2 linked regions of the Parasedimentitalea psychrophila genome follow. Each later gene encodes a partner of the first gene's protein in a complex. Links are inferred from orthologs where the notes say so. Each region holds a gene or a part of one and is shown in the gene's direction. Other genes may lie near its edges.

What was found.
Region 2: the proteins of tldD (region 1) and QPJ95_RS08685 are in contact, whole or in part, in a solved structure (PDB 5NJ9), measured with the Escherichia coli proteins. The link is inferred for Parasedimentitalea psychrophila from one-to-one orthologs.

Annotation. Positions count from the first base shown.
Region 1 is NZ_CP127247.1:596,991-611,322, forward strand. The notes cover bases 7,419-10,404. They hold tldD (metalloprotease TldD), read left to right. Parts: upstream 7,419-8,193; coding sequence 8,194-9,615; downstream 9,616-10,404. Other genes in these bases: coxB (cytochrome c oxidase subunit II), read right to left, coding at 7,419-7,998; dprA (DNA-processing protein DprA), read left to right, coding at 9,828-10,404. Also shown: QPJ95_RS02935 (FAD-binding oxidoreductase), read right to left, coding at 1-244; QPJ95_RS02940 (GNAT family N-acetyltransferase), read right to left, coding at 412-996; QPJ95_RS02945 (M16 family metallopeptidase), read right to left, coding at 996-2,258; thrC (threonine synthase), read right to left, coding at 2,255-3,643; QPJ95_RS02955 (SURF1 family protein), read right to left, coding at 3,648-4,325; QPJ95_RS02960 (cytochrome c oxidase subunit 3), read right to left, coding at 4,423-5,235; QPJ95_RS02965 (cytochrome c oxidase assembly protein), read right to left, coding at 5,258-5,845; QPJ95_RS02970 (cytochrome C oxidase assembly protein), read right to left, coding at 5,845-6,012; cyoE (heme o synthase), read right to left, coding at 6,014-6,955; more of coxB, read right to left, coding at 7,087-7,418; more of dprA, read left to right, coding at 10,405-10,985; topA (type I DNA topoisomerase), read left to right, coding at 11,160-13,892; QPJ95_RS03000 (CoA transferase subunit A), read left to right, coding at 14,137-14,332. UniProt on the Escherichia coli protein: Metalloprotease involved in CcdA degradation. Suppresses the inhibitory activity of the carbon storage regulator (CsrA).
Region 2 is NZ_CP127247.1:1,791,858-1,806,159, reverse strand. The notes cover bases 5,573-8,528. They hold QPJ95_RS08685 (TldD/PmbA family protein), read left to right. Parts: upstream 5,573-6,355; coding sequence 6,356-7,702; downstream 7,703-8,528. Other genes in these bases: QPJ95_RS08680 (inositol monophosphatase family protein), read left to right, coding at 7,689-8,477; QPJ95_RS08690 (DUF2125 domain-containing protein), read left to right, coding at 5,573-6,223. Also shown: QPJ95_RS08715 (TIGR03862 family flavoprotein), read right to left, coding at 1-1,133; QPJ95_RS08710 (hypothetical protein), read left to right, coding at 1,269-1,538; QPJ95_RS08705 (enoyl-CoA hydratase/isomerase family protein), read right to left, coding at 1,526-2,143; QPJ95_RS08700 (SDR family oxidoreductase), read right to left, coding at 2,140-2,889; QPJ95_RS08695 (DUF2125 domain-containing protein), read left to right, coding at 3,024-4,547; more of QPJ95_RS08690, read left to right, coding at 4,685-5,572; QPJ95_RS08675 (3-deoxy-D-manno-octulosonic acid transferase), read left to right, coding at 8,550-9,770; lpxK (tetraacyldisaccharide 4'-kinase), read left to right, coding at 9,757-10,767; QPJ95_RS08665 (DsbA family protein), read right to left, coding at 10,818-11,492; QPJ95_RS08660 (DUF721 domain-containing protein), read right to left, coding at 11,492-12,016; mutY (A/G-specific adenine glycosylase), read left to right, coding at 12,101-13,180; QPJ95_RS08650 (alkane 1-monooxygenase), read left to right, coding at 13,250-14,302.

The DNA of each region.
Region 1 (14,332 bases):
CCTGACCGCCAACCAGCCCAGTGCCGCCGCCATAAGGCACCACCGGCACGCGGGCGATATTGGCCGCACGCAATAACACCGAGACCTGCTCCGCACTCTGCGGCCGCGCCAGCACTCCGGCCTGACCGCGATAGCGCCCGCGCGGCTCCTCAAGATACCTATGGTCAGCCTCGCCTAATATGCCCGCAGGCAGGTCTGCCTCCAGACCGGCAATAAAATCAGCATCGACAGAGTTCAAATCCATGCTCAATCTCTTTTCATTCCTTTGCGCTCACTCAGCAGTACAGCACATAGAGGCACCCTGAATATAGCGTATAGTCAAAGACCAGCTGCGCAACCCGGGTCCGCGTTTCATCTGGCTAAAAATATCCCGGGGTTTGGGGCAGCGCCCCAAGACAAAGCCCCCAAAAATCATCCCGTCTCAGTCCGCCCTCGGCGGTCACTGCGCAACGAGGCATACAAAACATGAGAACGCCAGCGGCCATTGATCTGCAGATAGGACTGCGCCACGCCTTCATATTTAAAGCCACTGCGCTCCAGCAACCCGCGTGAGGCGGTGTTCTCCGGCAGGCAGGCCGCTTCGATACGGCTGAGATCCAGTTTGGTAAACGCATAATGCACCACCGCCCCAATGGCCTCGCGCATATAGCCCTGACGGGCAAAGGGCAGGCCGGTCCAATAGCCCAGGGTTCCAGCCTGCGCCGGGCCACGGCGGATGTTATCCAGAGTGATCGCCCCGACCAGCACCTGATCCGCGCGGCGGCACAGAAACAGCGGCAGCGCGGTGCCGCCGCTGATCGCCCGCTGGGCCCAGTAGACCCGGTTGGTAAAGGATTTCCGGCTCAGATGATCCTCCGCCCAGTTGGGCTCCCATGGCATCAGATAGGACTGGCTGTCCTGCCGCAAACGGGCCCAGGCATGAAAGTCGGAATGGACCGGCGGCCGCAGGGTCAGCCGCTCGGTCTCAACCCGAACTTTCCGTTTGGACAGCAGCATCAAGCGGTGCGCCTCTCCTGCAACCGGGCCAGGCTGGGGGCCTCTGACACTGGCCCGTACAGGGCCAAAGCCGCCGGGGCCTGGGTCGCCATTGTCTCGGCAAATTCGCGCACATCGCCAGTGGTGACCGCATCAATGCGCGCCACCGTATCCGACAGTGGCGGCACCTTGTCCCAGATCTGCACCAGCCGGGCCAGCCGTTCGGCGCGGTTCGACGGGCTTTCCAGCCCCATCAGCATCCCCGCCTTCATCTGCGCCCGCGCCCGCGCTACTTCTTCCGGGCCCATATCTTCGGCGGCGCGCTTCATTTCGTCGATGGTGATCTCGGCCAGCTCGCCCAGTTGCGAGGCCGAGGTGCCTGCATAGATGGTCACCGAGCCGGTATCGGCATAGGCGCCGGTCTGGGCAAAGATCGAATAGCACAGCCCACGTTTCTCGCGCACCTCCTGGAACAACCGGCTGGACATGCCGCCGCCCAAAGCGCTGGAATAGATCTGCGCGGTATAGATCGCGTCATCGCGGTAGCCGGGGCTTTCAAACGCCAGCGCAAAATGGGCCTGCTCCAGCGATTTCTCATGCCGCGCCTCACCACCGGTAAAGCGGGCCGGTTCCACCAGCTGGCTCTCGCGGGGTTGCATATGGCCAAACAGCTTTTCCGCGGTTTTGACCAGAGCATCATGATCCACCGCTCCCGCCGCCGACAGAATCATCTGGCCGGGGCCGTAATGTTCGCGAACAAAACCAGCCAGATCATCGCGGTTGAAGGCACTGACCCGCTCAGCCGGGCCCAGAATGGTGCGGCCCAGTGGCTGGTTGTGATAGCTTTCTTCCTGCAACCAGTCAAAAATCACATCATCCGGCGTGTCCAGAGACTGACCGATTTCCTGCAGGATCACCCCGCGCTCGATCTCGATCTCTTTGGGATCAAACACCGGGTTCAGCACGATATCGCCAATCACATCCAGTGCCAGCGCCACATCGTCCTGCAGCACCCGCGCGTAATAGGCGGTGACCTCGCGGCTGGTATAGGCGTTGATATAGCCGCCAACATCCTCGATCGCCTCGGCAATTTGCAGCGCCGACCGGGTGGCAGTGCCCTTGAACGCCATGTGCTCCAGAAAATGGGCGATGCCATTTTGCTCAAGCCGCTCATGACGACCGCCCGCAGTTACCCAGATGCCAATGGAGGCGGATTGCAGCCCCGGCATGTTTTCAGAAACGATACGAAAGCCGTTAGACAGCTGGTCTTGTTGAACAGTCACTTGGAGATGTGCTTTCTGATGTGCTCTTCGAGAGTCGTTAGGTCGTTGGCGATCCGGGTCACCCGCTCAGATCTGTCATACAGATCCGACATCTGTGTGGGAAGAGGCGGATGAATGCCACAGGCATCTTTCACCGCAGCCGGAAACTTGGCCGGATGCGCGGTGGCCAGCGTCACCATTGGCACGGCCGGATTGCGGTGTTCGCCGGCCACCTTGACCCCAATGGCCCCATGCGGGCACAACAGATCGCCACTGGCCGCCAGCTGAGCCTTGATGGTGGCCAGGGTTTCGGCCTCGGAACAGCGGCCCGAGTCATATGTTTCGCTCAGCGCCTGAAGGGCGCCCTGCGAGACATCAAAGCCACCAGAGGCCAACTCGTCCATCAACTGCGCCACCGCGCCGCTGTCGCGCCCGTAGGCAAAATACAAGGCGCGCTCAAAATTCGACGAGACCTGAATATCCATCGAGGGCGAGATCGACGGGATGGTTTCACCCTTGTAGTACCCCTGCCCGTCCAGACAGCGGTGCAGGATGTCATTCTGGTTGGTGGCCACCACCAGCTGATCAATCGGCAGCCCCATTTGCTTGGCAATATAACCGGCAAAGATGTCGCCGAAGTTCCCGGTGGGAACGGTAAAGCTGATCTTGCGATGCGGCGCGCCCAGCGACACGGCGGACGAGAAGTAATAAACCACCTGCGCCAAAACGCGGGCGATGTTGATCGAGTTGACCCCGGCCAGTTTCACCCCGTCACGGAAATCGAAATCGTTGAACATGTCTTTGACCCGCGCCTGGCACTCGTCAAAATCCCCGTCCAGCGCCAGCGCATGGACGTTGGCCTCCGCAGGCGTGCTCATCTGGCGGCGCTGCACCTCGGAGACCCGGCCATGCGGGTACAGGATGAACACATCGACATTGCTCAGGCCCTTGAAGGCCTCAATTGCGGCAGAGCCGGTATCGCCTGAGGTGGCACCAACAATGGTCACCCGCTCACCCCGCCTGGCCAGCGCGCTTTGGAACAGCTGACCGATCAGCTGCATGGCAAAATCCTTGAACGCCAGCGTCGGGCCGTGGAACAGCTCCAGCAGGAAATGGTTTGGCGCCAATTGCTTCAGCGGCGCCTGGGCGGCATGGTCGAAACCGGCATAGGCCTTGGCGATGATGTCGCGGAATTCGTCGTCGGTGAAACAATCCCCCAGGAATGGCCGCATCACCCGAAAGGTGGTCTCTTCATAGCTCAACCCCGACAGCGCCGCGATGTCATCGTGGCTCATCTGAGGGATCTCGGCAGGCACGTACAGTCCGCCATCACGAGCCAGCCCGGTCAGCATCGCCTCTTCAAAACTCAGCTCGGGCGCCTGCCCACGGGTGGAGATGTATTTCATCGCTTCAGCTTTCAGTTTTGGCGCGCGGGCGCCATAGGAAGTAGGCAGTCATCGCGGCCCAGATCAGGGCCAGCGAAAACCAGGTGATCGCATATTGCAAGTGGTCATTGGGGATTGAGGCAGAGTTGATTGGCATCGGCAGGACAGAACTGCCATTAATCGGATGGCCATTCAGCACCACCAGGATTGGCAGGCTGTCCAGTGCAGCAGCCATTGCCACCACATCCCGCGCATACCAGATGTTATTGGCTGTGTCGGCGGCTGGGGTGTAGCTGTCGGTCTCATCGGGCCAGTGCAGATTGCCGATCAGCTCGGCCTTGCCGGTGTTGCGCGTTGACTTCTTCGCAGCGGCCCGAATAAAGCCGCGGTCCACCAGTATCCGGCGGCCATCTTCGGTGACGAAGGGCACAATGACCCGAAAGCCCGGCCCCAGTTCGCGGGTTGAGATCAGCACAAGCAGCTCGCCCGCCGCCATCTCGCCCAGCAGACGGACGGGCCGGTATTTATCTGCCAGAGGATCCGGATTTAACGGCAGTGCGACGGGTTCGGCGACAACACGGGCGTCAATGATGTCCAGGATCTGCTGCTTCCAGGCCATGCGCTGCACCTGCCACGCCCCCAGGCTCAGCAAGACAACAAGCCCGGCCAGGCCAACCACCAGTAAGAAAATCAGCCGCCGCATCACAGCCTCCCGTCAACGCAAAAGCGCGCGGAGCATCCCCCGCGCGCTGTGCTTGATACGCTGTGTCTGCGGTTTTTCAACCGCAAACATGTATCCCTTACATTCCGGCAGTGCCCCAGAGGTACACGGCAAAGAACAGGAACAGCCAAACAACATCCACAAAGTGCCAGTACCAGGCAGCGGTTTCAAAGCCGACGTGCTGTTCGGGGGTAAAGGCGCCCTTCATGGCGCGGATCAGACAGACCGCCAGAAAGATGGTCCCCAGCAGCACGTGGAAACCGTGAAAGCCAGTGGCCATGAAGAAGTTCGAGTAGAAGATATCGCCACCAAACTCCCAGCCATCATGGGCCAGCAGCTGATAGTACTCGTAGCCCTGCAGGCCGGTGAAGGCGATGCCAAAGGCAATACCGATGGCCAGACCCTGAACCAGCGACTTGCGGTCATTGTCATGCACCAGCGCATGGTGCGCCCAGGTGACGGCACAGCCCGACAGCAGCAGGATCAGCGTGTTGATCAGCGGCAGGTGCAGCGGGTCAACGATATGGATGGCCGGCTGGATATATTCGGTGCCGATATAGTCCTGCATTGGATAGATCGCGTGTTTGAAGAACGACCAGAACCAGGCAAAGAAGAACATCACTTCGGACATCACAAACAGGATGAAGCCATAGCGAAGGCCGATTCGCACCACGGTGGTGTGATCGCCGATGTTGCTTTCAACGGTCACTTCGGACCACCAGGCAAACATGGTGTAGAGCACACCAAGCAGGCCGCCCCAGAACATCCATGCCGTAATGCCGTGCATCCAGAGCACGGCACCGAACAGCATGACAAAGCCAAACAACGCGCCCAAGAATGGCAGAATTGACGGTGGAAGAATATGATAATCGTGATTTTTAGCGTGCGCCATTTAAGTGTCCCTCACCTGCCGGCTAGTTCATGTTGGTTTCTGCCCCGGTGTTTTCACCGGGCTCAAGGGCGGCATAACCCTCGGGCAGATCTACTTCGTAAAATGTGTACGACAGCGTTATCGTATGCACGTATTTGCCGTCCCGGTCGTCTACGATTTCCGGGTCGACATAAAAGGTCACGGGCATCTGAACCCGCTCACCTGGTTCCAGAATCTGCTCCTCAAAGCAGAAACACTGAATTTTCTCAAAAAAGCCACCCGCCGAATAGGGCGTGACATTATAGGCGGCGGCGCCGGCCACCGGCCGGTTGGTTGGATTGTAGGCCTCGTAAAAGGCCAGTCCGGTCTCACCGATCTTCAGCTCCATTTCGCGCACCACCGGTTTGAACTCCCACGGCATGTCACGCTCTTTGGAGGCATCAAAGCGGATGGTGATGGTTTGATCCAGCACCGTGTCGGAATCGGTCAGGGCAATGCCGGTGACGCCGCCAAATCCGGTGACCCGGCAGAACCAGTCATAGAACGGCACCGAGGCCCAGGCCAACGCGCCCATCACCACGACAACGCCCACCAGCTGGGCCGCCGTTTTCTGAGGAGCGTCCAGCGCCATCAGTTCTGCTCTGCCGCGCGGGCCTGCGGGAACTTGAAGTCATCTGATGTCACCTTGACGATGGTCAGGGCCAGCACCAGCACCACAAAGGCGGCCAGCGACAGGCCGACGCCCATATTGCGGCCCAAACGACGTCGGTGCAGTTCATGTTGCGGCTTAAAGCTCATATCACCAGCCTCCCAGTCCAAAAGGTTTCAGCAGGGCCTCGGTCAGAATGGCCCCGAAATGCAGGAAGAGATAGAGCAGCGACAGCTTGAAGAAGCTCCGCTCAACCTTGAAGTTGTCGCGCTCAGAATCATCCTCGTCGCGGCGACAGATCTTCCAGGCGCCGTGCAGGAACAAGGCGTTCAGCACCAGCGATACCGCCAGATAGATCGGTCCGCCAACCCCCGAGAAGGCCGTGCCAACGGCCAGCAGCGCCAGCAGAATGGTATAGACCAGAATATGCACGCGGGTGGTGCGACGACCGTGGGTTACCGTCAGCATCGGCACCCCGGCATCGTCGTAGTCATTGCGCATGAACAGCGCCAGCGCCCAGAAGTGCGGCGGCGTCCAAATGAAGGTCAGGGCAAACATCAGCCAGGGCTCGATCGACATGGTTCCGGTTGCTGCGATCCAGCCGATCACCGGCGGAAAGGCCCCGGCGGCGCCGCCAATAACGATGTTCTGCGGCGTCAGTCGCTTCAGCCACATGGTGTAGACGACAACGTAGAAGAAGATGGTAAAGGCCAGAAACGCACCGGCCAGCAGATTGGTGGCCAGCGCCAGCATGATCACCGACAGGCCCGACAGCGCCAGACCCAGGCTCAGCGCCTCGCCGGCCTCAACCTTGCCAGCGGGAATCGGACGGCCCTTGGTGCGCTTCATCACTTTGTCGATATCGGCATCCCACCACATGTTCAGCGCGCCAGACGCGCCGCCGCCAATGGCGATGAACAGGATGGCGCAAAAGCCGATGACCGGGTGAACCGTGACCGGAGCTGCCAGCAGGCCAACCAGCGCGGTAAACACCACAAGCGACATCACCCGCGGTTTCAGCAGGGCAAAATAATCACCAAAGCTGGCCTCATCCTCGCGGAGGATGCTGGCCTGAATGCTTGCGTCGCTCATGTTTGGTCCATTTGTTTTCTGGCTGCGCTTCATACACGTAGCCTAGGGCAGTTTAGAAATCAGGCAAGGCGCGGATTACATCGCGCCTTGTTTTGGTAACGAGTAGGATGCCATCTCAGCACCCGCCAATCTTAGTTCGTCAGAAATCTTTCGACTTCAACGTAATCATCGGCGTCTTTGTTGGCTGCGATCCAAGCGTCATAGGCGGCTACGGAAACCACTTTGACAGTGATTGGCATATAGGCGTGATCCTTGCCGCAGAGCTCGGAACACTGGCCAAAATACACGCCTTCCACGTCGGCGCTGAACCACAGTTCAGCCAGACGGCCGGGAACGCCATCTTGCTTGACCGCAAAGGCAGGCATCGCCCAGGAGTGGATCACGTCGGCACCGGTCACCTGCATCACAACGGTTTTACCAACCGGAACGACGACGGCGGTGTCGGTCGCCAGCAAAAATTCGTCCTCGTTATATCCCGCATCTGTCAACTTGGCGCGCATCGCATCGGTCAGCACAAAGGCCGTCACATCCGCATCTGCGGCCCGTAGATCTGGCTCGATGGTCGCAGGGTGACCAAGCATGTAGCTATCAAACGCAAAATCGTGATCGACATACTCATAGCCCCAATACCACTGGTAGCCAGTCACCTTGATGGTGATGTCCGCCTTGGGGATTTCCTGCTGGTTGAACAGCTGCGGCAATGAGAACGAGCCGATGAACACCAGAATCACAATCGGCACCAGCGTCCAGGCGATCTCGACCGGGGTGTGATGGGTAAAGGTGGAGGGTGTCGGGTTGGCACGGCGGTTAAAGCGCAGGATCACATAGAGCATCAGCGCGGCAACAAACAGGGTGACTGCGGTGATGACGATTAGAATCATCCAGTCCAGCGACTGCATGCCCCGCGCCAGTTCGGTGGCGGCCGGCTGAAAATCAAGGCCCCTTGGAATCGGTTTGCCAATGGTCTCCAGACCATTCTGAGCCATGGCGGGCAGGCTCGACAGGCCCACAAGAAGGCCCGAAAGCTTAAAAGCGTTCTTCATATTTTGTCCTGATCGTTTGATCGCGTTGTTCCTCGCGCCGCCACATTCAATCAGGAATCTTTGATTCCAGAAAACGCATCGGCCCCGTTGTCTTTGTTGACGGTAGAAATCATATTCCACGCGACAGATAAAGAGTTATGCTTGCGTCAAATGGGCGCTTTCTTGATTTAGATCAAAAAAAATGAGGTCCACACCATGGAAAACGCGCCTTTTCGACCTTTTGAAACCGCCCTGCCGGCGGATGAGGCATTGAACGTGCTGAAATCTGCTCTCGCCGGGGCTGATGATGGCGAGATATTCGCCGAGCGCCGCAAGTCCGAAACCCTGGTCTTTGATGATGGCCGCCTGCGCAGCGCCAGCTATGATGCCTCCGAAGGCTTTGGACTGCGCGCCATCAACGGCGAGGTCGCCGGTTATGCCCATTCAACCGATGTTTCCATCGCCGCGCTCAAGCGGGCAGCGGAGACCGCGCGTCTGGCGGTGGGCGATGGCGGCGGCACTCTGGCGGATGCGCCCAGCGCCACCAACCGCAAGCTCTATACCGACGAGGACCCGATCGGTGCGATGCCCTTTGCCGTCAAGATCGAAACCCTGCGCGACATCGACGCCTTTTCACGTGATCTGGATCAAAGGGTGGTGCAGGTCTCGGCTGTTTTGGCGGCCTCGCTGCAAGAAGTGGAGATTTTGCGGGCCGACGGGGTTCTGGTGCGCGATGTGCGGCCGATGACCCGGCTGAATGTCTCGGTCATCGTGGAACAAAACGGCCGCCGCGAAAGCGGCTCGGCGGGGGGCGGCGGACGGGTCGGTCTGGACGGGTTGGTCAATCCTGTGGACTGGCAGGCCAAGGCACGCGAGGCGCTGCGGATCGCCCTGGTCAATCTGGAGGCAGTGCCCGCCCCTGCCGGGGTGATGGAAGTGGCACTGGGGCCTGGCTGGCCGGGCATTTTGCTGCACGAAGCCATTGGTCATGGTCTGGAGGGCGACTTTAACCGCAAGGGCAGCTCTGCCTTTGCTGGCCTGATGGGCCAGCGTATCGCCGCCAAGGGCGTCACCGTGCTGGATGACGGCACCCTGCCCGATCGTCGCGGCTCGACCACCATCGACGACGAGGGCACCCCGTCGCAGGCCACCACGCTAATCGAAGACGGTATTCTGGTCGGCTATATGCAGGACCGCCAAAACGCCCGCCTCATGGGGGTGACCCCAACCGGCAACGGACGCCGCCAGAGCTATGCCCATGCGCCAATGCCGCGGATGACCAATACATATATGATGGGTGGCGAGGCCGATCCGGCGGATCTGGTGGCGGATATCAAGGATGGAATCTGGGCGGTTGGTTTTGGCGGCGGTCAGGTCGACATTACCAATGGCAAGTTCGTGTTCTCCTGCACCGAGGCCTACCGGGTGGTGAACGGCAAGGTGGGGGCACCTGTGAAAGGCGCCACCCTGATTGGCGACGGCGCCACCGCGCTGCACCAGATTCGCGCCCTCGGCAACGACATGTCACTGGACCCCGGCATGGGCAATTGCGGCAAGGCCGGGCAATGGGTGCCCGTCGGCGTTGGCCAGCCAACCGTATTGATGAACGGGCTGACCGTTGGCGGCGCCGCCGCCTAGCGCATCTCCCGGCGCAGAAACCGGAAAACCTGCGCAAAAAATGCTGTCACGGCGCCGTCGGTTTGCACCCTGCTTACACCGTGACAGCGAAATTCTCTTTATTATTATATATTTGAATGGTTTTTAGCAAATTTTCTGAAAATTGGACCCTGTTCACCATCTGTTAACCGCCTTCGCGTTAGACATAGTTCAGCAAGCAGGCGGAGCGACGGATGACCGAAGAATACACTTCTTCCACTCACCCCCCACTCCCACCCACCACGGAAGATATTCGTTATTCCTGGCTTCGTCTGTTGCGTTCTCGCAGGGTTGGTTCGGTGACCTTTCACCGCCTGATCGCCGAGTATGGTTCAGCGCAGAATGCGCTGGCCGCGTTGCCTAAAGTGGCACGCAACGCAGGAGTAAAAGGGTATAAAATATGCCCCGCCCCTGTGGTTGACGCCGAAATCAAGGCCGCAAAAGCCGCTAAAGCGCGGCTTTTGTGCCTTGGCGACGTCGCCTACCCGTCGCAACTGGCAGCCCTGAAAGATGCGCCGCCGCTGTTGTGGACACGCGGTGATCTCAGCCTATTGCAGCACCCCATTATTGCCTTGGTTGGGGCCCGGAATGCCTCGTCTCTTGGCATCCGCATGGCACGCGCCCTGGCCCGTGAGCTTGGCGCGCAGGGATATATTGTGGTTTCAGGCCTGGCCCGCGGCGTCGATACAGCCGCCCATCTCGCAGCCCTAAAAAGCGGCACCATCGCCGTGATGGCCGGCGGGGTGGATGTGATTTATCCGGCGGAAAACACCAGCCTGGCCAGCGACATTGTCCAACAGGGCCTGTTGCTCTCGGAACAGCCCATGGGCCTGGCGCCGCAGGGCCGCCATTTCCCCCGCCGCAACCGCATCATCTCGGGGCTGGCCAGTGCCGTGGTTGTGGTCGAGGCGGCGGCCAAGTCCGGCAGCCTGATCACCGCCCGCGACGCATTGGATCAGGGCCGCGAGGTTCTGGCTGTCCCCGGCCACCCGTTTGACGCCCGCGCCAGTGGCTGCAACATGCTGATCCGGGACGGCGCGCAGCTGGTGCGCAACGCCGAGGATGTCATCGCGGCGCTGCCCACAGGCCTAGGCTCATCCCCCCCCGCACAACAGCAGCTGCAACTGGACGAGCCACCGCCGCCGCCACAACGGCGCAGCCTGCGTGAAACAGCCGCCCTGCACCAGGAAATCCTGTCGCGCCTTGGCCCCTCTCCCACCGCCGAGGATCAGTTGATTCGCGACCTCTGCGCCGCAACCCGCGATGTCTCCCCCGCCCTGACCGAGCTGGAACTGGAGGGCGAGATCATTCGCCAACCCGGCGGCATGTTGTCCCGTGGCCCCGGTCGCTAACATCCCCTGGCCCGGCAACAGTCAGCCGCCGCAAAGCGGCTCAGCCGCCGTTTCTGGTCGTCAAAACTGCCGTCAAACCGGCGCCCAAACTCGCGGATTGACAATCCCCTCTTGCGCCCCACATCCTCCCCGGCCATAGAACGTGCCGTGTCCGCCCCATAAGGTTAAGCTTAAATGCCCGTAGTTGTTGTAGAATCCCCTGCCAAAGCAAAAACGATCAATAAATATCTCGGCTCAAACTACACCGTTTTGGCATCTTATGGCCACGTGCGCGACCTTCCGCCTAAGAATGGTTCGGTCGATACCGACAATGATTTCGAAATGACATGGGAGGTCGGGGCCGACAGCCGCAAACATATGAAGGCCATTGCCGACGCCCTGAAAGAAGACAACGCACTGATCCTCGCGACTGACCCCGACCGCGAGGGAGAGGCGATCAGCTGGCACCTGCAAGAGGCGCTGACCAAACGGCGTTCGATCAAGAAGGACACCCCGGTCAGCCGGGTCACGTTTAATGCCATCACCAAGGACGCCGTGCTCGAGGCGATGGCCAATCCGCGTCAGGTCGACATGCCGCTGGTCGAGGCCTATCTGGCGCGGCGGGCGCTGGACTATCTGGTCGGCTTCAACCTGTCGCCAGTGCTGTGGCGCAAGCTGCCCGGCGCCAAATCGGCTGGCCGGGTGCAATCGGTATGTCTACGCCTGATTGTTGAGCGCGAGATGGAAATTGAGGCGTTTAATCCGCAGGAATACTGGTCGGTGCGCGCCCTTCTGACCACCCCGCGTGGCCAGGAGTTCGAGACCCGCCTGACGGTTCTGGGCGGCGACAAGCTGGACAAATTCAGCCTCGCCAATTCTACCGCCGCCGAACTGGCAGTGCAGGCCGTCGCCAGTCGCGACCTGATGGTCCAGTCGGTTGAGGCCAAGCCAGCCGCGCGCAACCCCTCGGCGCCTTTCATGACCTCGACCCTGCAACAGGAAGCCAGCCGTAAATTCGGCATGGGCGCCAAGCAAACCATGAGCACCGCCCAGCGTCTCTATGAGGCCGGGTACATTACCTATATGCGGACCGACGGCATCGACATGGCCCCCGAGGCGGTGACCGAAGCGCGGGCGGAAATCGACAAACGCTATGGCAGTTCTTATGTGCCCGACAGCCCGCGGGTCTACAAGAACAAGGCCAAGAACGCCCAGGAAGCCCACGAGTGTATCCGCCCCACCGAAATGGGCCGCGATGCCGCCAGCCTCAAAGTCACCGAGCCCGACCAGCGCAAGCTCTATGACCTGATCTGGAAACGCACCCTGGCCTGCCAGATGGCCAGCGCCAGACTGGAGCGCACCACTGTCGATGTCGGCTCCAATGATCGCCAGGTGGTGCTGCGCGCCACCGGTCAGGTGGTGCTGTTCGACGGTTTCATGCGGGTCTATGAAGAAGGCCGCGATGATGTGGTCCAGGATGACGACGACAAGCGCCTGCCGCAGATCATGATGGGCGAGACGGCGAAATTTGCCGATACCGCGCTGACGCCTCAGTTCAACAAGGCGGCCAAGGATGGCGCCGCGACAACCCAAAGCGGCGATCTGCGCAGCAATGGCGCGGCGCTGCTGTCGCAGAATGAATCGGTGCTGGCGCTGCAACACCACACCGCACCGCCACCCCGCTATACCGAGGCGACACTGGTCAAAAAGATGGAAGAGCTGGGCATCGGCCGCCCCTCGACCTATGCCAGTGTGATCACCACCATCCAGGACCGCGAATACGTTCGCAAAGAACAGAACCGGCTGCACCCCGAAGACAAGGGCCGCATCGTCACCATCTTCCTGCTCAATTTCTTCCGCAACTACGTCGGCTACAACTTTACCGCCGATCTGGAAAACCAGCTCGATGAGGTCAGCGCCGGCAATGGCGACTACAAGGCACTGCTGGCCAGCTTCTGGCGTGACTTCTCGGCGGCAATTTCCGAAACCTCGGACCTGCGCATCTCCGAAGTGCTCGACGTGCTCGACGATGCATTGGCACCGCAATTATACCCGCCGCGCGAAGATGGCACTGATCCGCGTGCCTGCCCCAAGTGCGGACTGGGCCAATTGCACCTGAAATCCTCGCGCACCGGCGGCTTCGTCGGCTGCGGCAACTATCCCGAATGCAACTATACCCGACCGATCTCCGGCGAAGGCGCCGAAGGCTATGAACGTGTATTGGGTGAGGATGACGGCGACGAAATCCATCTGAAATCCGGCCGTTTCGGACCCTACGTCCAGCGCGGTGAACCGACACCAGAAGTCAAGAAGCCGCCACGCTCCTCGCTGCCGAAACAGAACAAAGACTACCTGCCCGGCTGGGGGCCAAATGAGGTCACCCTGGAACAGGCTGTCACCCTGCTGACCCTGCCACGCGAAATTGGCCAGCACCCTGAAGGCGGCGCCGTTGCCTCTAACCTGGGTCGCTTCGGCCCCTACATCATGCATCAACTGCCAGATGAGGAAAAACCGGTCTACGTGAACCTTAAGAATACCCTGGACGTTTTTGAGGTTGGCATGAACCACGCGATGGAAATGCTGGCCGAAAAACGCGCCAATCCGGGCCGCGGTGGTCGGGCCGCTGCCAAGGCGCTAAAGGAACTTGGCGATCATCCAGACGGCGGCGGCGCCGTCGTTATCATGGACGGTAAATATGGCCCTTACATCAAATGGGAAAAGGTCAACGCCACCCTCCCCAAAGATGTCGAGGTCAAGGATGTCACCATGGACATGGCCGTGCAGCTGATCACTGAAAAGTCTGGCAAGAAGCCAACAAAGAAAAAAGCCGCCCCCAAGAAAAAGCCAGCCGCCAAAAAGAAACCCGCCGCCAAGAAAAAAGCACCCGCAAAAAAAGCCCCGGCAAAAAAGGCCGCTGCCAAAGACTAGAGAAAACCGCCAGGTCCGCATTCATCTGGCCCCAAATATCCCGGGGAGCGCGAGGGGCAGGCCCCTCGCTCTTTTCACTGGGCGGGCGGGCCGCCCCCTCGTGCCTTTCTTCCGAGTGGAAAGCCCCTTCGCTCTTTTTTCTATAAACCACCTAAGTACTAATACTCAGTAGCCTCAGTATTGTTGACAGCCCCCCGCCTCAGCGTCAGAACCCTTGCAAAAGGAACGTTGCAGGGAGTTTTTGATGAAAAAGATCTACACCAATGCCACTGAGGCGCTCGACGGGCTGCTTCATGACGGCATGTTCATTGCGGCAGGTGGCTTTGGCCTCTGCGGCATTCCGGAATTGCTGCTGGACGCCATCAAAGACGCCGGCACCAAGGATCTGACCTTTGCCTCCAACAACGCCGGCGTGGATGATTTTGGCATCGGCATCCTGC
Region 2 (14,302 bases), 1.2 Mb from region 1 along the record:
CAGCCGGTCAGCAGATAGCCACCGGTGGGCGCTTCCCAGTCCAGCATTTCCCCGGCACAGAACACCCCGGGCCTCTGCTTCAGCATCAATCCTTCGTCCAGCGCGCCACGGGTGACACCGCCAGCGGTTGAGATCGCCTCGTCAATGGGCCGCAGCCCCGCGTGTTTCACCGGCAGAGCCTTGATCAACCGGGCCAGATCTGCGGGTTGCGGTGGCAGTGGGCGGGCAAATTCCTGCAACATCGCAATACGCGCCGGATCCAGTTTCAACACCTTGCGCAGATGGTTGGACAGGCTGGCCTTGCCACGAGGGCGCGACAACCGGCGGGTAACCTCATCCCCAGACAGATCCGGCAGCAGATCCAGCGTCAGCGGCGCACCGCCGCGCACCGCCGCGCAGATCGCGTAAATTCCACCGCCCTCAAGCCCGCGTTTGGAAATCACCGCCTCGCCGCGTGAAAACAGATCACCGGCCTGCAGGGCGATACCCTTGAGCGGCGCGCCAAACTGGGGGACCATGTGATCGGACCAGTCCACCAGCAGTCCGACATTGGCCGGCTTGAACGGGGCCAGCGCGACCCCTTGATCCGCCAGCACCGGCGCCCACATCCCGTCCGAGCCCAGCCGCGCCCAACTGGCACCGCCCAGCGCCAGCACGGTGACCGCCGCAGGGATGACCTGGGTGCCCTCGGCGGTGTCAAACAGCAGATCCGCCCCGTCCCAGCCGCGCCAGGACCAACCGGTGCGGCGCTGCACGCCCAAGTCGCCCAGCGCAGCTAACCAGGCCCGCAGCAGCGGCGAGGCCTTCATGACTTTGGGAAACACCCGGCCGGTCGATCCGGTGAACAGCTCACTGCCCAGGCCACGCGCCCAGTCCTGCACCGCCTGCGCATCAAACTGCCTGACCATCGGCGCCAACCAATCCGCCGCCTTGCCATAATTGGCGATCAACTGGTCAAACGGTTCATCCCTGGTCAGGTTCAAGCCGGATTTCCCCGCCATCAGCAGCTTGCGCCCCACCGAGGGCTTGGCCTCGACCACCACAACGCTGTGCCCTGCCCGCGCCAGTTGATCCGCCGCCATCAGCCCTGCCGGACCGGCTCCGATCACCACTGCATCATATTCCATTGCCATGCCTACCTCTTGTCAGCGCTGCGATCCGGCGCATTCTATGCGATGCTATAGCCCACAAGGCGCACCCTTGTCCGATCCGATCTGGCCGCTTTGCCACCACAAAATCGGCACATTCCTGAGCAAGGCCATCCCCGGTTGGCCAAATTCATTGTCAGCGCCGCCCGACACCCGCCAAACACCCGCGCCAGTTCAGCTCTAGCCAGTTCCGCTCTCGCCGACCCGGCAAACGGCATTACCGATAAGAACCGCCGCGCATTGCTCCCGCGCCCGCAGGGCGTCTGGCTGCGCCAAACACCCTTGGCGGGCTTGGGCGTAGCGCCGCGCTTTGCGCGGCGCTACGCCCAACGGAAGGCAGGCATCGCAGATGACAACGACGGGCGGGAGATCTTGGATCAGCTGTCCTGACACATCGCCAATATACGCCGGGCCAGCTCCGGCTTGGCCGCCAGACTATCCGCCATCAGATCACGGGCGACCTGCATCAGATCTGCGGGCTCTACCAGTTGATCGAGCAGGCCAAATTCATAGGCCTGCTGCGCCGATATCTTTTGGCCGGCCGCCAGGATCAGCTTGCATCGAGCCGGCCCCACCAGCGCCGCCATCCGTTTGACGTCCGAAGGCTGGGGTAGATAGCCCAGCTTCATCACCGGATAGAACAGCCTGGCACTGGGAACCGCAATGCGCAGATCACAGGCCAGCGCCATGCCATTGGCACCGCCCGCCAGGGTGCCGTTCAGCGCCGTGACGGTCAGGCAGGGCAGAGCCGCGATCGCCGCAGACAACTGCTCCCACAGCGGCGAGGTGGCGAGACCCGCCGCCGCCTCGTCCAGATCGGCGCCTGCGCTGAACACCTTGCCGGTGCCGGTCAGGATCAGCCCACGCGCGCCGACCGCGCGATTGGCAATATCCACCAGCTCCTCCAGCATCGCTGAGGTCAGCGCATTGGCCTTGTCCGGGCGGTTGAGGGTCACGATCCACAGGCCGGACTCCTCGACCGTCAGCTCGATCATGTCAGGCCGGCCCGCTTGCGGATCTCCTCATCGCGCTGGGAGATTTCACTGCCGATAAATTCATCCGCATCCGAGCTGCACATCCACAACAGGATCTTGGCCGGCCACTCAGCAGGCACGTGGTCCTCCCAGCTCATCTCGCTCACCGGATTGATACCACTGGCCTTGATATCCCGCTGCATCTGGGTGGCCACGGTTCCCGGCGACAAGCCAATGGCGCGGATACCATTGCTGCGTTCCTCCAGATCCAGCGAGCGTGTCAGCATCGCCGCCCCCGCCTTTGAGGTGCAATAGGCCCCCCAACCCTCAAGCGGGTTATGGGCAGCGCCGGAACTGACGGTCAGAATGGAGCCTCCCCCTGCCGCCTTCATCACCGGCAAGGCGGCCCGCATGCCATTGAAAACCCCCTTGATGTTGATATCAATCACCTGGCCCCACTGCTCCGGGTCCGCCTCGGCCAAGGGGCCAATGGGTTTTAACACCCCGGCGTTGTTGATCAGCACATCCAAGCCACCAAAGTGTTCGACGGTTTTCTGCACCGCCGCTTCAACCGCAGCGTAGTCAGCAACATCGCAGGTCAGCGCCAGCGCTTTTTCGCCGATCTCGGTGGCCAGTGCCGCCAGACTGTCGGCGCTCCTTGCCAGCAAGGCCACATTGGCACCCGCCGCCGCAAAGACCCGTGCAGCCTCAGCCCCGATTCCCCGACTGGCCCCGGTAATAATGACCGTTTTACCCTTGAATTCCATATATTTTATCTCCAATTCACGATTCCAAATCATGGTACTATGTTAATGGGGAATGGTCGACAATCAGGCCCCTTGACGGGCAATACCCTAACTGTTGACCATGGACCCACAGATTTTGATAGAAAGGTTGTCATATGTCAGTTTTCCCCGCACGCGGTTATGGTGCAGCGTTTGTATTGGTGCTTTCCAGCCAGGCTGCTTTGGCCGATCTTAGCGCCCAGGAGGTCTGGGACGACTGGAAGTCCTACCTCTCTGGCACCGGCTATGACGTCAATGGGACTGAGACACTGTCTGGCGGCACCCTCACGGTATCCGACATGTCGATGATGATGCCGATCCCCGACGAAGACGTCACAATCGGCTTGAGACTTCCTGAAATTCAGTTTTCCGAAAATGGCGACGGCACCGTTGACGTGCTGTTCCCCAAAGAGTTCCCGATCACATTCAACTTTTCCGGCGACAATGACAACGCCTCGGGCGAGATGATCTATTCGCACGACGGCAGCGCCATGTTGGTGTCTGGCGATGCCCAGACCATGACCTACGATTATTCCTCGCCGCTGGTGGAGCTGGCCCTGGGCAAGGTGATGGCCGATGGCGAAGAAATGCCCGCAGGCATGGTCAAGGCAACCATCTCGCTGATGGATGTGGTCACCAAGACCAGCATGACCATTGGCGACCTGCGCATCTATGACCAGTCCATGACAGCCTCCGCGCTGAACTACAGCTTTGGCGCCAAAGAGCCCGGCGGCAGCGATGCCGGATCGGCAACCGGCAGCCTGCAGGGGCTGAGTTTTGGCGGAACTAGCTCCATTCCGATGGGGCTGGATTTCAACGATATTACCGCCATGCTGGCCTCGGGTTTCGCCTTTGACGGGGTCTTTTCCTATAGCGGCGGCCATGCCTCGATGTCGGCGGTTGATGGCAGTGAAACCTTTGGGCTGGAGACCTCGTCCCAGGGCGGTAATTTTGCCATTGCGATGGGCAATGGGCAACTGTCCTATGACCTGAAACAGCTGCAGACAGAGGTAGACGTCAGCAGCAGCGATCTGCCGTTTCCGGTCTCTCTCAGTATTGCCGAATATGGCGCCAAACTGGCGATGCCAATTGCCAAGTCCGACAGCGAGCAGGATTTTGCACTTGGTCTGACCCTGCGCGATTTTGCGGTGCCGGACATGCTGTGGGGTATGGTTGACCCGACCGGAATGCTCTCGCATGAGCCCGCCACTGTTGTGCTGGACCTGGCCGGCAAGGGCAAACTGCTGTTCGATCTGTTCGACCCCGCAGCGATTGACGCTCTCGATATGGGGGATCAGGAACCGGGTGAGCTGACCGCGCTGACCATCCGGCAGCTGCAGGTCTCTGCGGCGGGGGCCAAGCTGACCGGCACCGGCGATTTCACCTTCAACAACGATGATCTGGCCAGTTTTGATGGCATGCCTGCCCCAGCCGGCAGCGCTGACCTGAAACTGGTGGGTGCCAATGCGCTGATCGACACGCTGATCCAGATGGGCCTGATGTCCGACGGCGACGCCATGGGCGCGCGGATGATGATGGGAATGTTGACGGTTCCGGGTGACGGCGAGGACACACTGGATTCGAAACTGGAAATCACCGGTGACGGTCAGATTTTGGCCAACGGCCAGCGCATTAAATAAGCGCTGAAATAACTAAAAGTTGAAGCCGTTTCCCCCTTGGGGGAGCGGCCTTTTTTACGCCTACTGGTTGAAATCACACTCCATAGCGGCTTAGTTGCCACTACCCCGTTCTGACCAAATCATTTGAAAGGCTGTTTATGAGCTTCAAGAATTCCACCGCCCTGCTCACTGTTGGCTTTGCAGCCCTGACCGCAGCCCCTGCACTGGCTGACATCTCCGCTGACGATATCTGGACCAGCTATCAGGCCATTGCTCAGACCGTGGGCGGTGAGCTGACCGCGACAGCCACGCGCGATGGCAACAAGGTTCTGTATACCGATGCCAAACTGCACTTTCTTATCCCCGACGGCAAAGGTTCGCTCGACATCTTGTACCCCACATTGTCCTATACCAACCATGCGGATGGGACTGTCTCGATGGATATGGCGGGGACCCACAGCTACAAGTTTGTCATTACAGGGCCCGACAAGAAATCAGATCAGATTTCAGCCAACATTATTTCCACCTATGACAATGCCGAGGTGATCGCCTCGGGAAACCCGGATGACATCACATTTTCCTACGCCGTGGATAGCTTTGCATTTGCTTTGCAGAACTTGGATTTGGGTGCCAGCGGCGGCAACAGCAACGTCGAGCTGTCTCTGACCGGCACGGGTTCAGCCGCACAGGGCAGCAGCCGATGGACACAGGGTGACCTTATCACTCTTGCGGGCCAATCCGTGATCTCGGGTTTTGACTATTCCATGCACAGCAAAGACGAGGATGGGGCGGTATCCACCACCTCAGCCACTTACGGCGAGATGGTCAGCAAATCAACAATCACACTGCCAACCGGAGGCATGTCGATCATGAACCTGGCCGCCGCTTTGCATGACGGGCTGTCAATCAAAGCAACAGGGACCTACGGCAGCAGCACGACGCAAGAATCCGTTGTGATGGATGGCGAGCAAGTCTCCTCGCAAACCATCACAACCGGTTCATCGACAAGCGCCTTTGCGGCCAATGCAGAGGCCATACAGCTCACCGCTGAAGGATCTGACATCGGCATGGATGTGCTCATCAATGCTGGCCTGTCGATGGCGCTCAAGACTGATATTGACCAAGTGGCCGGCGACTTCCGCATGCCGGTTTCCGCATCGGGAGAGCCGCAAGACTTCACCCTTGCGCTCGGCCTGAAGGGTCTGGATCTGGGCGATGAAATCTGGTCGATGTTTGACCCAAGCGAAGTGCTGCAACGTGACCCGGCAACCCTGGCGATAGGTCTGACCGGTCAGGCAACCCTGTTGCAGGACCTGCTGAACTTCACCGAAATGAAGGAACTGGCCGAGGGCAATCTTCCTATTGAGCTGAACACACTGGCCATCAAAGAATTCCTGATCTCGGCCGTGGGTGCCAGCCTGTCCGGCACTGGTAATTTCGCCTTCAACAACGATGATCTGACCAGCTATGACGGCATGCCCGCGCCATCCGGCAGCGCAGACCTGCAAATCACCGGCGCCAACGCGCTGATCGACAGGCTGGTCGAAATGGGTTTGGTCGAAGAGTCCGACGCCATGGGCGCGCGGATGATGATGGGGATGTTCACTGTTGCAGGAGACGGCGACGACACGCTGAGCTCGAAACTGGAAATCACCGAGGACGGCCAGATATCGGCCAACGGTCAGCGCCTCAAATAGGCGCATCGTCCACCGGAGCAGAGAGGGGCTGCCCACAGCAGCCCCTTTTACCATTGTCACCTTTGCACGGCCCCGGCGCGCTGGTAGGGTCGCTTGCAGACCCCCGCAGCCAGATCATCTCAGTAGGTACCCATGACCCAATCCCCAGAATCGCTCTGCCATGCCCTGATTGATGCAGCCATTGCGGCCGGCGCGGATGGCGCAGATGCGATGGCCGCCGAAGGCCAGTCGGTCTCGATCGAAGTACGCGAAGGCGCGTTGGAACATGCCGAACGCTCGGAAGGCACCGATCTGGGGCTGCGGGTTTTTGTCGGCCGCCAACAGGCGCTGGTGTCGTCGTCTGATATGCGCCCCGAAACGCTGATTGCGATGGCGGAACGGGCAGTGGCGATGGCGCGTGAGGCCCCCGAGGACCCCTATGCCGGCCTTGCTGACCCTTCGCAACTGATCAAAAGCTGGGACATGGCGGCGTTTGAGCTGGAGGATAGCGCGCCCGAGCCCGCCCCCGAGACCCTGAAACAGGATGCGCTGGCGGCAGAAGCCGCCTGTCAGGCGATTGAGGGTATCTCTCAGGTGCAATCGGCAGGGGCCGGCTATGGCACCCACACGGTTCATCTGGCCGCATCAAACGGATTTTCCGGCGGCTACCGCCGCAGCAGCCGGTCGCTGTCCTGCGTTGGCATTGCGGGTACTGGCAGCGGCATGGAACGCGACCACGACGGCGATTCGCGGACCTTTCACAGTGACATGCGCTCCGCTGACGAAATCGGCCGCACCGCCGGCCAACGCGCCGTTGAACGGCTGCAGGCGCGCAAGCCCGACACCGGCAGCTATCCGGTGCTGTTCGACGAACGCATCTCGTCCTCGCTGATTGGCCACCTGCTGTCTGCGGCCAACGGAGCGATGATTGCGCGCGGCTCATCCTGGCTCAAGGACAGTATGGGCGAACAGGTGCTGCCGACAAACCTGTCGGTGATCGAAGACCCGTTCCGCCCCCGCATCGCCGGATCCCGCCCCTTTGACGGTGAAGGTCTGGCCACCCACCGCCGCGCCATTGTCGAGGACGGCAGGTTGACCGGCTGGACCCTGGATCTGGCCTCGGCCCGCAAGCTGGGGCTGGAAAGCAGTGGCAACGCGGTGCGCGGTATCGGCTCGGTGCCGTCACCGTCAAACTGGAACATTGAACTGACACCCGGCGACCAATCGCGCCAGGAGCTGATCCGCTCCATGGGCAGCGGCTTGCTGGTCACCTCGATGATCGGCTCCACCATCAACCCCAACAACGGCGATTATTCGCGCGGCGCATCGGGGTTCTGGGTTGAAAACGGCGAGATCTGCTATCCGGTCAATGAATGCACCATCGCTGGCAATCTGCGCGACATGCTGATGCGCATCATCCCGGCCAATGACGCGCGCAGCTATCTGTCGCGGGTGGTGCCGTCGCTGTTGATCGAAGGCATGACCCTTGCCGGCAAGTGACCTGGACCTGCTGATCGACGCAGCACAGCGGGCGGGCAAGATCGCAACACAATTCAGTGGCCCCGAGGCCAAGCGCTGGGACAAACCCGACGGGGCTGGCCCGGTGACCGAGGCCGACCTGGCGGTCAATGCCATGCTGGAGGACATGCTGCCCAAGGCGCGTCCCGATTATGGCTGGCTTTCTGAGGAAACCGAGGACAGTGCAGACCGATTGTCCAGAGACCGGGTGTTTATCATCGACCCGATCGACGGCACCCGCAGTTTTGCCGCCGGGTCGCGCACCTGGGCGCATGCCTTGGCAGTGGCGGAAAAAGGCGTGGTGACGGCGGCGGTGATCTACCTGCCGCAGCGGGATTTGCTCTATACGGCGGCCAGCGGCCAGGGGGCCCGATGCAATGGCGCGCTGATCCGCACCTCCACCCTGACCGAGCTGAGCTCGGCCGAGGTTCTGGCGGCCCGGCCAATACTGGAGCCGCATCATTGGCAAGACGGGGTGGCGCCCGGCTTTAACCGAAGTCACCGGCCCTCGCTGGCCTATCGCATGGCCAAGGTGGCCGATGGTGGGTTTGACGCCATGTTGACCCTGCGGCCCAGCTGGGAATGGGACATTGCGGCCGGCGACCTGATCCTGCGCGAGGCAGGCGGCCATATCTCGGACCGCGCGGGCCTGCCGCTGAGGTTCAACAACCCGCAGCCACAGTTGAACGGCGTGGTTGCGGCCAATGTGGACTTGCACCGCGCCCTGATTGCCGCACTTTCCACCCCCACCCCATAGCTCGGGCGGCGCTTGACCTGCCTTGCCAAAGGCGTAGGTTGGCGCTGATCCGCAACATCTAGGCAAATTTATATGGGTCTCCCCTCACCCTCTACACGGGCCAAACCATGGCGCAAGTCAGCCGCCGTCGACGCCTGGCCGCCGCGGCCAAAGGGCGAGCTTATCTGGGCCCATGCCACCAGCACCGAGCGTTTTTTTGCGCTTGGCGATCTGGGGCAGCGGTTGAAAATGATGCGACCGGATCTGTCTCTGATCCTGACCTGCGAACCCGACCTGACCCCTTTGCCGACCCCCGACGGCTATGATCCGGTGATCGGAGAGCTGCCCGCCGACCAACCTGCGGATGTGCGCAGCTTTCTCAATCACTGGCGCCCGGACATCTGTCTTTGGACCGGCGGCAATCTGCGGCCGGTGTTGATGCGGGCCTGTAGCGAGCGCGGTATTAATGCGCTGCTCATCGACATCGAGGCGGACGAGCTGCCGGCCCGAGGGCGGCGCTGGCTGCCTGACAAAAGTCGCAAGCTGCTGGACAAGTTCTCGGTTATATTGACCCCCTCCCCGGCCGCCTTTGCACAGTTGCGCCGCTCAAGCCTTGCCGCCGAAAAGATCACGCTGACCTCGCGATTACGCCTGTCATCGACCCTGCCGGCCTATCACGAGGACGAGCTAAGCCGCATGCGGGGCAATTTGGGCAGCCGTCAGGTCTGGCTGTCAGCCCATACGCGCATGGGTGAAATTGACACGATAATTGGCGCCCATCGCAATGCCCTGCGCTTGTTGCACCGCCTGCTGCTGGTGCTGTCAATCGAGCAGTATTCCGATCTGGACGCGGCCCGTGATGCGCTAAAGGACACCGGGCTTCGCTGGGCAGACTGGGAGGCGGGCGAAGATCTGGACGACAATACACAAGTCTTGCTGACCTGCGACGAAGACCTGGGGCTGTGGTTCCGCGTCGCCCCTCTCAGCCTGCTGGCCGGAACACTGGAGGCAGGCGCAAGCGGTCACAACCCGATGGGTGCCGCAGCGCTGGGATCGGCCATCCTGCACGGCCCGCATGTTGGCCCCCACGCGCCGCTGTATGACCGGCTGACCACGGCAGGCGCCGCGCAACAGGTGCAGGGAAAGGACGAATTGGCGGTGCAGATCATCCAGCTGTCGGCCCCGGACAAGGCGGCTGAAATGGCTGTTGCCGGCTGGCAGGTTGTCACCGAAAGCGCCGAGTTGACGGATCTTTTGCTGGACAAGATCCAGGACATGCTGGACCTGCGCGAGGCTCGCCATGCGACCCCCTGATTTCTGGAACAAAGCCCCCCGGGCGTTTGACCTGCGTGCCACCCTGTTGGCGCCTTTGGGTTGGATCTATGGGCGTGCCACGGCGCGCCGGATGGCCAAGGGGGAGCCGATTGATGCCGGTGTTCCGGTGATCTGCGTCGGCAACCTGAATGCCGGGGGCACCGGCAAAACACCGACAGTGATATGGCTGCTGGAGGCGCTGCGCGATATGGGCCATCAGCCCCATGTGGTCAGTCGCGGCTACGGCGGCTCTCTGCGGGGGCCGGTGCAGGTTGATCCCAGACAACACAGCGCTGAACACACCGGCGACGAGCCGCTGCTGCTGGCCGCCTTTTGCAAGGTCTGGGTGGCCCGCGACCGCGCCGCCGGAGCCCGCGCCGCTGCGGCCAGTGGCGCCACGGTGATTGTGCTGGATGACGGCTTTCAGAACCCCGCAGTGGCCAAGGATCTGTCAATCATCGTGGTCGATGCCCAGCGCGGATTTGGCAACGGCCGCTGCCTGCCCGCCGGGCCGTTGCGCGAAACCGTGGATGTGGGGCTGAAACGCGCCGATCTGGTACTGTCGCTTGGCGCCGACACGGCGCAGGCCAGCTTTGCCGCGTTATGGCAGCACAGATTGCAAGGGCTGCCGCATTTCACCGGCGCGGTGCAGCCACTGGAAACCGGTATGCCGTGGGAGGGCAGCAAGGTTCTGGCCTTTGCCGGCATCGGTCATCCGCAGAAATTCTTTGAGACGCTAAAGGCGCTTGGCGCCGACATCCGCCGCGCCGAAGCGCTGGAGGATCATCAGCCATTGTCGCCGGCCTTGATGGCCCGGTTGGAAGCAGAAGCCACAGTTCTGGGGGCGCAGTTGGTGACCACCGAAAAAGACGCGGTGCGGCTGCCGGACAGTTTCCGCAGCAAGGTGATCACCCTGCCGGTCCGGTTGCAGATTGCACAAGACAATGAGCTGCGCCAGATCCTGCTCAGATCAGCTCCAATACCGTCCAAGGCATAGGGGCCCGGCCAAAACATAGGCCCGGCGCGCAAACGCCGGGCCAAATGCACTCAGCCTTCCAGCTCGGCGTCGATCAACGCCTTGAAGGAATCATATCCCTGGTTGGCAACGGCAGTGCCATTCAGGATGAACGACGGGGTCGACTGAATTCCATCCGCCTCGGCGTTTTCCTGGTACCAGCTGACCAGAGACTGCGCTTTGTCACCATCCGCCAGGCAGGCCTCAAGCTGATCGTTTTCGATCCCGGCCAGACGACCGATTTTGCGCAGCTCATCGACGATCTCAGAGGCGCCGCCGGCCCGTGACCAAGTGGACTGGCCGGAATAGATCAGGTCAGAAATACCAAAGAACTTCTCGGGGCCCGCACAGCGTGCGATCATCGAGGCCCACAGCCCATAGCGATCAAAATAGACCTCACGGTAAATGAATTTGACCTTTCCGGTGTCGATATAATCCGCCTTCAGCTGCTGATAGGCGCCGGAGTGGAAACTGGCACAATGCGGGCAGGTATAAGACGCATATTCAATCAGCGTAACCGGCGCATCTTCGGCACCCATGACCATCTCGGTGATGGATGAGGTATCAACCTCAGCTGCCTCTTGCGCGGTGGCGGCCCCTACAAACGGCAGCGCGGGCACGGTACCGGGCGACTTTGCCCCCATTAGGGCATAGCCCCCCGCAACCACTGCAACCGCAGCAAGAACACCAGACATCAAACGGGCCATTAAGTCCCCTTTCCTTGGGTTTTATTATTGCTCAAAACATTTTGCCCCAGCCGCTCAAGCGCTTGGCGCAATTCATCACTTTCAACTCCGGTCGCCGCCTTGGCCGCCTCGGCCACCGCCAGCGGGTCCGGTTTGATTTTTGCCCGCTCAACGGGGGCATATTGAAACTGCACCTGTCCATCGGCAAACCCGGTTGGGGCGGTTTGGGTGATCCGCACCTTGGAAATGGCATTGTAGCCATAAACCGCGTTCACCTTCTCGCGCAGACGTTCCTTTTGCATTTCCAGCATCGGCGCCTGCGCCCCGGTGGTCAGCACCGTCAGCGTCGCGCCCAAGCCACCGCGCCCATAGCCCACATTGACCGGCCGGGCGATGGCGGCGATATCCGCACCTGCGATCTCGGCCCAATGGGTCAATAGCCGCGACACCGCAAAACCACGGCTCTCGCCGGTTTTACGGATCTGCTCGTTGAGCAGGGAAACGGTGCGTTTAAAACCGCGCGTGGAGGAACGTCGATATGCCATGACCATGGTTTTGCGTGACTGTTGCCCCTATTGTAAAGACCGCAGAGGCGGGAACCAGCAAAACCACCGCACAAGGGGTAAAGAATGCGTGACCTGAACGATTGTGCCCAGAACGACGAGGCAGTAGGGCTGAGTGATCAGATCCTGACCTGGTATGATGTGAACGCACGCCCGCTGCCCTGGCGGGTCAGCCCGGCCGAGCGCGCGGGCGGTGTTGCGCCCGACCCCTATCGCATCTGGTTGTCCGAGGTCATGTTGCAGCAAACCACGGTGGCGGCGGTCAAAGACTATTTTCACCGCTTTACCGCCCGCTGGCCGACAGTTCAGGATCTGGCCGCCGCCGAAGATGGCGCGGTGATGGGAGAGTGGGCCGGGCTGGGCTATTACGCCCGCGCCCGCAACCTGCTGAAATGCGCCCGGGTGATTGCCAATGAACAGGCCGGGGTGTTTCCAACGACCTACGACGGGTTGCTGAAGCTGCCGGGCATCGGACCCTATACCGCCGCCGCCATATCCTCAATCGCCTATGACCTGCCGGAAACCGTTCTGGATGGAAATGTCGAACGGGTGATGGCGCGGCTGTATAATATTGATGCGCCATTGCCGGGGTCCAAGCCGCAGCTAAAGACGCTGGCCGCGGCATTGACCCCGGACCGCCGTCCCGGTGACTATGCGCAGGCGGTGATGGATCTAGGCGCCACCATTTGTTCTCCCAAATCTCCGGCCTGTGGCATCTGCCCCTGGCGCGCGCCCTGTCTGGCCCGCAGCGCAGGCACCGCGCAGGCACTGCCCCGGAAAACCCCGAAGAAGCCAAAACCAACCCGACGCGGTTTTGTCTATCTGGCCCGGGCCGCCAATGGGGACTGGCTGCTGGAGCGCCGCCCCGACAAGGGGCTACTGGGCGGCATGCTGGGCTGGCCGGGCTCTGAATGGTGCGAGACCGCCGCGCCAGAGCCTCCGTTTGCTTCCGATTGGCAGAGCCTCGGGGCTGAGGTGCGCCATAGTTTCACCCATTTCCACCTGATCTTGCAGGTGATGGTGACTGACCTGCCAAGGCAGCATAGCCCTGCGGCCGGGCAGCTCCGCGTTTCTGTCGATGACTTTCGCCCCTCCGATCTGCCCACGGTGATGCGCAAGGCCTTTGATCTGTGGCAAGGACAGTAACCGCTTGGGTTGTTAAGAAATTCGACGTAAGATTCGCATAATTCATGCTGACAGACTTGGAGTTGCCCGATGATTGCCTCGCATACCCTGGCCCGCTGGCAAAGCGCACTGCCGTTCTGGATGTCATTTCTGCTGCCGCCGCTGGTCTTGATCGGAGCCACCAATGGCGGCTGGACCCTGCTGCTGGCACCGCTGGTAACCTGGTATCTGTTCACCATTCTCGACGGCATCTTTGGGCTCAACCGGGAAAACGCCGACCCGCAGACCCCGGACGAGGATCTGACTTGGTACCGGGCCCTGACCTCGGCCTGGGTGCCGCTGCAATTTGTGATGATTTATGGGCTGATCTGGTACGTGACCCGCGCCGAGCATCTGTCAGGGCTGGGCAAATTCGGGGTGTTCTTTGGCGTTGGCGTGCTGTCGGGCACCATCGGCATCACCTACAGCCATGAATTGATGCACCAGAAAAACCGGATCGAGCGTGGGCTGGGGGATATCCTGCTGGCGATGGTGCTGTATTCGCATTTCCGCTCTGAGCATCTGCTGGTGCATCATCGCTATGTGGGCACCCCGCGTGATCCGGTGACCGCTCGCTATAACGAAGGATTTTTTCGGTTTTACCCGCGGGTGCTGCAACAAAGCCTGCATTCGTCGTTCAACGCGGAAAAGGCGATGCTGGCGCGCAAGGAGCTGCCGTGGAGCGACCTGTCCAACCCGTTTTTCCGCTATTGGGGGTTGCAGGCCGCCATGCTGCTGCTGGCGTTCCTGCTCGGCGGCTGGGTTGGGGTGGGGCTGTTTCTGGTGCAGGCAGGGGTGGCGATCTGGCAGTTGGAACTGGTGAATTATGTCGAGCATTACGGGCTGACCCGCAAACACCTGGGCGAGGGCAAATACGAACATGTGCAACCGCGCCATTCCTGGAACGCGGCGCATAAGGCATCAAACTGGCTGCTGATCAACCTGCAGCGCCACTCGGACCACCACTACAAACCCGATCGCCGGTTTCCGCTGCTGCAAAACCACACCACCCGCGATGCGCCGCAGCTGCCCTATGGCTATCCGGTGATGACGGTGGCCGCGATGATCCCGCCCCTGTGGCGCCGCATCATGAACCCTCGTGTG